DNA from 2 places in the Paenibacillus sp. FSL H3-0469 genome. Region 1 is predicted to be linked to the other one. Evidence: predicted binding sites of a transcription regulator. Region 1 holds the regulator's gene; the other holds the start of a gene.

Region 1 (5,044 bases):
CATTATAACCTCCGTTTATATTACAAGAACTAAGCAACGTTATAGTAGGTTGGTTCACTGATTCGTAAAACGATCTACTATATCAATGATATTATTACTTCATAGAAATATGTACAAACACAGAAGGCCAGGAAGCTTTTCCTGCCTTCTATTTTTTTGTCATGAATAAACCAAGCCACCATAAATAAGGGGCTAATAGTCCCCACCTGAGCGCGACGGAGTTGTTTTATATTGTGCTGAAGACATACCAAAAAAACAGGCTTCCCAAAAATAGCACAGCCGTCATGCCAAGAAGCACTCCAATAATGACTTTTTCAGATCTGTTATATTTCTTCACAATGATCCCCCGATGTTCTTAGATTATTCTTCAATAGGAACCGAGGACCGGAAGGCATACCATAGTAATCCATAAGCTAATCCGAAATAAAGGAGTATACCGAGTATGGATATGGACAGAAGAATGAGGATAACTTTATTTCCGTTCATACATTTACCTCCTAAATAAAAAAACTCTCCCGATTTTGAGTGTGGGGGAGAGAGTGAAGATGAAGACGGAGCAAAGCCCTTACATCATAATATAAAGGAATTAAAACTCCAAATCAAATCCTTTTACATACTATTCCATATCATATATACTTAACCAGAAGAGAATTCTAGTGGCAGACATGGGAGCGGATGATGAAGAATACATATAAGATTATTCTTTCGCTGATGCTGGTGCTGACGTTGATGGGTCAGGTGGCAGGAGCTGAAGGAGTGGCTGTGCCTGCGGAGACCCAAGAAAGGCTTGTGGAGCAATATGGGCTGGATGCGCCGCCTCTGCCGGTGTGGGATTGGAGCAGTGTTGATGTCGGGGCCAGTGGAATTACAGGTGGGATGCTGTTCGTGTACCGGATGATGTTGAATCCGCTGGGAGTCCTGTTGCAAGTGATGTTGTATATTCTGTAGCTGAGGGGGAAAAGAATGAATTCGCGTTATGATACGCCAAGTCCTGCACGCAGAGTCCGCAGGAGATCGGGCGGTAAGTCGTTACTGGTCCTTATTCTTGTTCTGGTTGTGATGGCTGTTACGAATCCGGGGAAGGAAGCATTCAGTGAGTATTCTGTAAAGAATCTGGAGAATACGCTTGATCAGGAAATAGGAGACGGAATTAGTAAGCTGGTGGCCCAGCCTGTAATTGAGTCTTTGACCAAGAGGGATAACTACATTTTGTTCTCAGTATTCAGTGTACCGGACCTTAAGAATACCAAATTTTTTACCGGGGATGGCGGGGCTACTAAGAAGTATATCGGATTGTTCAAAATCCTTTTTATCAAGCTGTAAATATGGTTTACATATTGTTCCATAACCCGGTATAATTGAATAGATTGTTGGGCTAAATCTATTATCATGGTTGTGGAACAAGGAGGAACGAAGTTGAATACGGCTTATAAAGTACTGTCCAGTGATGCTGATCTATTCGCTGCCGCACTGGCACAGGTACAGGTCTACGTCGTTCAGCTGGTTGATGGCAAACCGCATGTGATTGCTGATTATGCCGGACCTGTACAGAAATGGACACCGGAGTACATAGTGCTGGCCGGAATGACTTATAGACGCGATGAATTTGAATTCCGGGTACGGTTGAACAAAAAGTAAGCAGATTACCTGTCCGCTGCTTGCAGCTCTAACATTACTGCCGAATCACACAAGCTTTGGAGCGATTCTTGGCATCTCTTATACTATCCAAGTGTAAAAGAGGTGTAAAGATGAGCCAAAGAGAACGTAACCGGATTCGCAGAGCCATTAATGTCCTGCTGACACAGCGGGCTGTCCTGCTGGAGAGACTGGAAGAAATCAATGAGAATCTGCGCAGAGTGCCTAGAGGTTCGCGGGCCAGAAGAGAGCTGCTGGCAGCCAGAGAATCGATCCGCGAGGCCATCCGTTTGAATACGGTGGCTATCCGTCTATTGAGAAGTGTGCTGTAGTCTGTATCCGCTCTAATTCATAGGAGTCACAGGAACCCTTGGGCCGCAATCTGGCGTCTCAAGGGTTTTTGTGACGTTCCTATTCCCGGATGGTGACAAGGATACCTATGGGAACAAGGGCGGCCAGGGCGAGTACATCTGCGTTATACATACGAATACAGCCGTGAGAGACCATGTGGCCGATGGAGGATGGGTCATTGGTTCCGTGGATGCCGTAATGCGGCTTGGACAGTCCCATCCAGAAGGCACCGAACGGGCCACCCGGATTGGGCTGCTTGTTAATGATGGTGTATTCGCCTACAGGGGAGACGGTTAACATTTTGCCGATGCCGACAGGGAAGCCTCTGGTGACAACGTCATTATCCAGCAGGTACAGCATGCGCTGTGACAGATCGACGATAATTCGATAATTGGGCATACAGATCAGCACTCCTTTATAACAGGATATGTGCGGAGCGGTACAGCGGTTCACAGAAAAAGTGGCCAAAAAGGAGAATGCAAACATTTGTTCGCGCTCTGCTTTTTGGCCACTTTACGAAATGAAATGAACAGAAAACAGGCTGCTTCGCATGGTGCGGAGCAGCCTGTTCTTAAGCGGGGAGTAGATTAGTGGATATCGCGGAATAATCCGATGACCCGGCCCAAAATCGTAACGCGGTTAAGGCGGAGAGGCTCGTACGCCGGATTCTCCGGCTGCAGCCTGATATGATCCCGTTCCTTGTAGAAGGTCTTGACCGTTGCTTCATCTTCTTCGGTCATCGCTACAACAATATCGCCATTGTCGGCAGTTTGCTGCTGGCGTACGATGACATAATCCCCATTCATAATTCCGGCATCCACCATACTGTCACCAAGGACAGAAAGCATAAATACCTTGTTATCGCCTACATAATGAGCAGGCAACGGGAAGTAATCCTCAATATTCTCTGTTGCAGTAATAGGAACACCAGCTGTAACCTTACCCACTACCGGGATGCGGGTAACGGTCTGGACGAATTGATGCACATTCTCTGAATCTTCCTGGCCGAGCAATTCAATCGCACGCGGCTTCGTAGGGTCACGGCGGATCAGGCCCTTCTTCTCAAGCCGGTCCAAGTGACCATGCACAGTAGAACTGGAGGCCAGGCCGACAGCCTCGCCAATCTCGCGGACAGACGGAGGATAACCCTTGCTGCGGACTTCATTACGTATAAATTCCAGGATCGCCAGCTGACGACTAGAAATCTTTGACATCGGTATCAACCCCATATACTATGTTTGGGAAAATTATAACATAGAACTTCCGTTCGTACAAACATAAGTTCTAAAATGAGGAAAAAACGAGAACGGAAATAAAGAGAACAAACGTTCCGAAAAAACTCTTGTTCGAAACACATGTTCGTGTTATATTATTTTCGAAAGCAAGAACATGTGTTTGGAGGATGATGATCATGTTAAAGTATAGTACCTACAACAGCATCTACAATAATGAGGATATCAAGGTGTCTGCTCCCGGTAATCCAACTGCTCATAGTAATGTAACCAAGGTCAAGGATGCGATTCTTCATAGTCTCACTGTGCTATCATCACTATTCCGTCAGGTCAGCCTGATGAAGATGGTCCTGGTGCTGATGCTTGTCATTTCTGGATTCACTGTAGTGGGCAATGTTTTTGCCGGTTCGGTCTCTTCACTGAAGCCCGATAAGCGGATCGTAGTCGAACGCGGAGATACCTTATGGAGCATTGCGTTAAGTAACAAGCCTGAGGACATGAGGACAGCCGTATATATAGAAGGAATAATGAAGACGAATCATTTGGAGAACAGCGTCATTAAGGCCGGAGATATTCTGACTTTACCTTTATATTGAAGGATTGTGTCAGACTAATGATCGACTCGGAGAGCTTTCAGGGGGTAGACCTTGACAAGCTCTTTTTCTCATGGCAAAGTTAAAATGAATTTAGAGGGAGGGAAACGTATTGAATATTGACGAATTGGTCGCACGCATCAATGAATTGGCACGCAAAGCTAAGAACGGCGGCCTGAATGAAGAGGAACTGGCTGAACGTGCCAAGCTCCGCGAGATTTACCTGGGGAATATCCGCACTAACTTTCGGGCCCAGCTTGATACTATCGAAATTGTGGACAATCCGGAGCATGAAGAGGGCAATAACGGACTTAAGCATTAGCCTGTTGCCTTTTCATAGATAATACAGGATGACTAGGGGGAACTTACATGGCCCGTTCTTGGGAAAGAATGGTTCAACGCAACACGAAGCAAATTAACCAGCAAAGAAAGAAGCAGGGGAAGGACTCTATTTACACTTCCAGCACTAAGACTGCCGCGAAAAGCATCGATATTTTCAAAGGCCGCAATATTGTATTCCCCGTAGTACTGATGCTGCTTGGCATCATGTTCTGGGTGGTCGGCTCGATTGACGAAGCTAAAGGAAGCGGTATTCTGGCCAACTGGCTGGGTGTAGTGCTGTACTTCCTGCTCGCTGCGCTGCTGTTCTTCCGCCGTCCGTTCCTTAAGGTTGAGCGTGCGCGTATCTCTACTATTAAATACAACCGCGAACGTTTCCTGGCTGCGGCGGATATTGAGAAGATCACTTTATCGCGCAGTGTAGTTACCATTAAGTATAAGGGTAAGCGCAAGCAGTGGATTTTCTCCAAGCTGATTAACCGTTATGACACCGCTGCGATGGGGGAACGTCTGGAGCAGTTCGCCAAGAACAACAATATTGAACTAGTGCACGAATAGGAAGACAGACCAGCATATAGGGAGTGGGAGAACTAATGCCGATTACCGCCGTACTATTTGACCTTGACGATACTCTGCTGTGGGATGACCGCAGCGTGGAAGAAGCCTTCCGCTATGCTAGTGAGGCGGCTGGAGATTCCGTTGATCCGCAGGAGCTGGAAGCTGCTGTACGCAGAGAAGCCCGTGCCCTCTATGAATCCTATGAGACATATCCGTTCACCAAGCTAATCGGTATTAACCCATTTGAAGCGCTATGGGCGAATTTCACTGCCGGTGAACAGCCGGAGTTCCGTCAACTGGAACAGCTTGCCCCTGTCTACCGTAAGGAATCCTGGC
Region 2 (5,044 bases), 1.5 Mb from region 1:
GCCAGTGAAGTAGCATCTGTAGACGGAGAGCCGCAGGCAGGCGGACTGGTGGATGTTCTGACCCATCAGGGGAGGTACTTGGCTACCGGGTATTATAATCAGGCTTCACAGATCCGGGTGAGAATTCTGTCGCAGCACAAGCTGGCGGCGATGGACACGGCGTTTTTTGTAGAACGGTTCGCGGACTGTCTGCGGCACAGGGAACGCTTCCTGCCGGGGGCGGACGCTTATCGTCTGGTCTACGGGGAAGCGGATTTTCTGCCCGGGCTGATCATTGACCGCTTCGGTGAAGTCCTTGTGGTGCAGCTGCTGACACTGGCTATGGATCAGCGCCGCTCCGAGATAGTGGAGGCACTGGTGCAGGTGATGGCGCCGCGCGGCATCTATGAGCGCAGCGATGTCAGTGTACGGGAGCTGGAGGGACTGGAACAGACTACGGGTGTGCTCTACGGCGAATGCCCGCGCCACATTACCGTAAGTGAGAACGGGCTGAAGGTCATCGTCGATATTGAAGAGGGGCAGAAGACCGGCTATTTCTTCGATCAGCGGGAGAATAGAGCATCGATTGCTCCGCTGATGAAGGGCTGGGGCGGGCGCAGCGGAATTACACTGCAGAATGTAGAAATCGAGGATGGGTCACTACAGACGCTGCCGGTCAACAAAAGCGGCAAGCCTGTTACCTTCCCATATTGGGATGGTGCAACTGTGCTGGAATGCTTTGCGCATACGGGAAGCTTCACACTGCATGCCTGCAAATACGGCGCTAAGAAGGTAACCTGCCTGGATGTGTCTGCGCATGCCATCGAGAGCGCGAAGGCCAATGTGGAGATCAACGGGTTCAGTGACCGGGTGGAATTCGTGGTAGATGATGCATTTGCCTTCCTGCGCAATCAGGTCAAGGGTCAGGAGGAACGCACCGAGCGCGCTACGGGCGGCGCAGCGGCAGAAGGGAAAACCGGAAGCAAACCGGCTGCCAAGGCGGATACCGCGAAGCCGATGACCGCCGGGGGAGGACGCACGTGGGATGTCGTGATTCTGGACCCGCCTGCTTTTGCCAAGACCAAAAGCGCAGTGGCAGGTGCCGTACGCGGGTACAAGGACATCAATCTGCAGGGCATGAAGCTGGTGAATGACGGCGGATATCTGGTCACGGCCAGCTGTTCGTACCACATGCAGCCGCAGCTGTTCCTCGATACGATCATGGAAGCGGCCAAGGATGCCGGCAAGGTGCTGAGACTGATCGAATGGCGGGCCGCAGGCAAGGATCATCCGCAGATTCTCGGCGTGGACGAGGGGCATTATCTGAAGTTCGCCATCTTTGAGGTGCGCAGTAAATAGAACAGAAGTGCCAGACCCGGCGGGGCAGCCGGTTTTGCGGGAAGAGTCTCTTTTATAGAGGCTCTTTTTGATGTATTCTACAACTATCTGTTAGCATTGAAACTAATTTACATGAGTTTAATCAGACTTTTCCGTCCGCCGTTTGCGCGGCTACGGGAGAGTCTTTTATTTAAATATAAGCGTATAGGTTTCACACCATACATTATCCTTCTATTTCTCGACGAAACGGTACCGTCTTTTAAAAGGACTGCAAAGCGGTTTTCACTTAGTGTGTTTTGCAAACAATGGCAAACGTACGTTCTGGAGCGTGCGGTGGAGGTATGCTATACTATTGAGACGAGAGTTTTCATAGATTCTGGTGTCGCATAGAGTGCCAGAATTCAACGGAAGGAGTCTGCTGAAATGACGGTTAACTTCATCATCGGCCGCTCGGGCAGCGGCAAGACAACTACAATATGGGAGCGGGTATCCGCAAGGCTGAAGGCAGAGCCGCTGGGGGCCCCGATCATTATACTTGTTCCCGAGCAGGGATCGTTCGGAGCGGAACGGGGACTACTGGCGGCGGGCGGTGTGAAGGGAAGTCTGCGCGCCCAGACGCTCAGCTTCTCGCGTCTTGCCTACCGGGTGAAGCAGGAGACCGGAGGGAGCGCGAGTCTGCCCATCAGTGAAGAAGGCAAGAAAATGCTGATCTACAAGATTATCAGCAAGCGCAAGGAGGAGCTGAAGCTGTTCGGCGCTTCCTCGGACCGGCCGGGATTTGTGGAGCGGCTCAGCAGTCTGCACACGGAGCTTAAGCGCTGCTGTCTTGGAGCCGGAGACCTGGAGGAGCAGATCGGCAGAATGCGGGATGCCACACTGGGCAGCCCTATACTGGCCGGGAAGCTGGATGATCTGCATCTCGTCTTCAGCGAGCTGGACCAGGAGATGTCACAGCTCTATATCGATGAAGAGGACAGGCTGGCCGAACTGTCTGAGCATATCGCGGACTCTGCCTATATCCGCGGCGCTGAGATCTGGGTGGACGGCTTCCACGGCTTCAGCAACCAGGAATTCATCGTCCTACGTGAGCTGATGCAGTATGCTGACACCATGAACATTGCGCTTACACTGGACCGGATCTATCCGCCGGGCGCTGCCCCGCATGAACTGGAGCTGTTCCATCCGGCGGCGGTTACTTATATTAAGCTGCGGGGGTTAGCAGAGGAGATGGGACTTACCGTGTGGGATGAGCTGCTGGCTCCGCCCGTCCTGCCAAGGTTCAAGGACGCTCCCGTTCTCGCACATCTGGAGCGCGGTTTACAGCGCCGGCATCCCTGGACAGGACCGGCTGAACAGGTGAAGGAAGCCATCAGCATCCGGGCTGCGGCTTCACGCCGCACCGAGGTGGAGGGCGTGCTGCGCGAGATGCAGGCCCTGGCCAGAGAATCGGGAGCCAAATATGGGGAAATGGCGGTATTCATGCGCAATATGGCCGATTATGAGCCGTTGATCGCCCCGTTATTTCAGGACTTCGGCGTTCCGTTCTTCCTGGACCAGAAGCTTAGTGAGCTGCATCATCCGCTGGTGGAATTCATCCGCTCTGCCCTGGATGTCGTCCGCCGCCGCTGGCGTTATGAGGATGTGTTCCGCTGCGTGAAGACAGAGCTGCTGCTGCCGCTGGACGGAAGCATTACCCGCGCTCATATGGATGAGCTGGAGAACTACGTGCTGGCTTGCGGAATTCACGGCTACCGCTGGACGGACGGGCGATCCTGGAAGGGGATTCCCCGCCTCTCGCTGGAGGGCAGTGAAGCTGTTGATGAAGCGATGCTGGCAAGGATGGAGGCCTGCCGGAAGGCGGTCACCGAACCGCTGCAGGCGTTTGAGCAGAGAATCAAAGCCAGCCGCAGCGGCCTGGAGCTATGCCGGGCGGTATATCTGCTGCTGGAGGATACGGAAGCGGCACGTAAGCTTGAAGGGATGGGAGCGGAGTCTCTGAAGCAGGGCCGTCCGGAAGCCGCACGGGAGCATAGCCAGCTCTGGGGCGCTGTTCTGGGTCTGCTGGACCAGATTGCCGAAATGATGGGCAAAGAACGGATAGAATTCAGCCTGTTCGCCGGGGTGCTGGAGACCGGGCTGGCAGAGCTTAAGATGGGGCTCGTCCCGCCCGCACTTGACCAGGTGCTGGTAGGTACGATGGACCGTACCCGGGTGTCGGGAGTGAAGTACGCCTTCCTGCTCGGTTTCAATGAAGGAGTGGTTCCGGCGCAGTTCAAGGAAGACGGCATTCTGTCCGAAGGGGAACGCCTCCTGCTGGAGAAGTCCGGTATGGAGCTTGCGCCTGGCTCATCCCGGAAGCTGCTGGATGAACGTTTCCTGATCTACAATGCGCTTACGGCAGCCAGCAGGAAGCTGTGGATCAGCTATGCTGCAGCTGATGATGAGGGGAAGGCGCTGCTGCCCTCGGAGGTTATCCGCCAGCTGCAGGGAATGTTCCCGCAGCAGTTAGATGAACACTTCCTCTCCGGCTTCCCGCCGAGCGGTAATGATGACGACGCTGTCCATATGGACTTCATCGGCCATCCTGAGCAGACACTCCGCATGCTGCTGCTTCAGCTCCGCCAGTGGCGTCAAGGTGCAGAGATCCCCGGCATGTGGTGGGAGGTCTATAACTGGTTTGCGGCGGAGCAGGGCGCAGACAAGCCAGCAGGTGAACAGGCAGCGGAATACCGCCATGCGGATCTGTCTATGAAGCTGAAGCTGGAGCGGCTGCTCGGCTCGCTGTTCTACCGTAATGAAGGCATACGGCTGAAGAAGGAGACCAGTCTGCGCTTGTATGGCGGCTCCACGCTGCGCGGCAGCGTGTCACGGATGGAGCGGTTCGTTGCCTGCTCCTTCTCTCATTTCGCTTCCTACGGGCTGAGGCTGAAGGAGCGCCAGCTCTACAAGCTCCAGGCTCCGGATATCGGGCAGCTCTTCCATGCGGCCCTCAGTGAGATGGCGAAGCGGCTGCAGGAGCAAGGCCGCAGCTGGGGCAGCATGACTGCGGAGGAATGCCGCACGGAGGCGGGGAAGACCGTAGACAAGCTGTCTCCGCTGTTACAGGGAGAGATTCTGATGAGCAGCAAGCGCTACGGTTATATCTCGCGCAAGCTGAAGAATATTGTCGGCCGCGCTTCGGTCATCCTCGGGGAGCATTCGCGGCGCGGGAGCTTCGAGCCGGTTGGGCTGGAGCTGGATTTCGGTCCCGGACAGGAGCTGCCTCCGCTGAGAATTACACTGCCGAACGGCTGTGTCATGGAGGTGGTCGGGCGGATTGACCGGGTGGATAAGGCTGAAGGGGAGCAGGGGATTCTGCTGCGGGTTATCGATTACAAATCAAGCCAGAAGGACCTCAAGCTGCATGAGGTCTACTATGGATTGTCGCTGCAGATGTTAACTTACCTTGATGTGCTGCTGACCTATTCCGAGCAATGGCTCGGCCAGGCAGCACTGCCTGCCGGAGCGCTCTATTTCCACGTTCATGACCCGCTCCTGACCTCAGCCAACGGAATGAACCGGGAGCAGGCGGAGCAGGAGCTGATGAAGCGCTTCAAGATGAAGGGCCTGCTGACCGCTGACCGCGAGGTGGTCTCGCTGATGGATACCACACTCGACAAAGGGTATTCCTCTATTGTTCCGGTAGCGCTGAAGAGTGACGGCAGCTTCTACAGCAGCGCATCTGTAG

The links. The regulator LexA, encoded in region 1, represses DNA repair genes until DNA is damaged. The targets are predictions, from matches to a motif close to CGAACATATGTTCG.
Region 2: addB (helicase-exonuclease AddAB subunit AddB) is a predicted target of LexA. The motif match lies at 1,627-1,640, and genes of this name have one in related genera.

Annotation. Positions count from the first base shown of each region.
Region 1 covers NZ_CP150302.1:1,112,039-1,117,082, reverse strand. Annotated here, with positions in the region: gene NSS83_RS04800 (hypothetical protein) at 1-1, opposite strand, end outside; gene NSS83_RS04795 (hypothetical protein) at 676-948, shown strand; gene NSS83_RS04790 (hypothetical protein) at 964-1,323, shown strand; gene NSS83_RS04785 (hypothetical protein) at 1,417-1,638, shown strand; gene NSS83_RS04780 (hypothetical protein) at 1,749-1,967, shown strand; gene NSS83_RS04775 (L,D-transpeptidase) at 2,047-2,385, opposite strand; gene lexA (transcriptional repressor LexA) at 2,574-3,200, opposite strand; gene NSS83_RS04765 (LysM peptidoglycan-binding domain-containing protein) at 3,398-3,814, shown strand; gene NSS83_RS04760 (DUF896 domain-containing protein) at 3,924-4,133, shown strand; gene NSS83_RS04755 (hypothetical protein) at 4,181-4,708, shown strand; gene NSS83_RS04750 (HAD-IA family hydrolase) at 4,744-5,044, shown strand, end outside.
Region 2 covers NZ_CP150302.1:2,583,290-2,588,333, reverse strand. Annotated here, with positions in the region: gene NSS83_RS11245 (class I SAM-dependent rRNA methyltransferase) at 1-1,338, shown strand, start outside; gene addB (helicase-exonuclease AddAB subunit AddB) at 1,741-5,044, shown strand, end outside.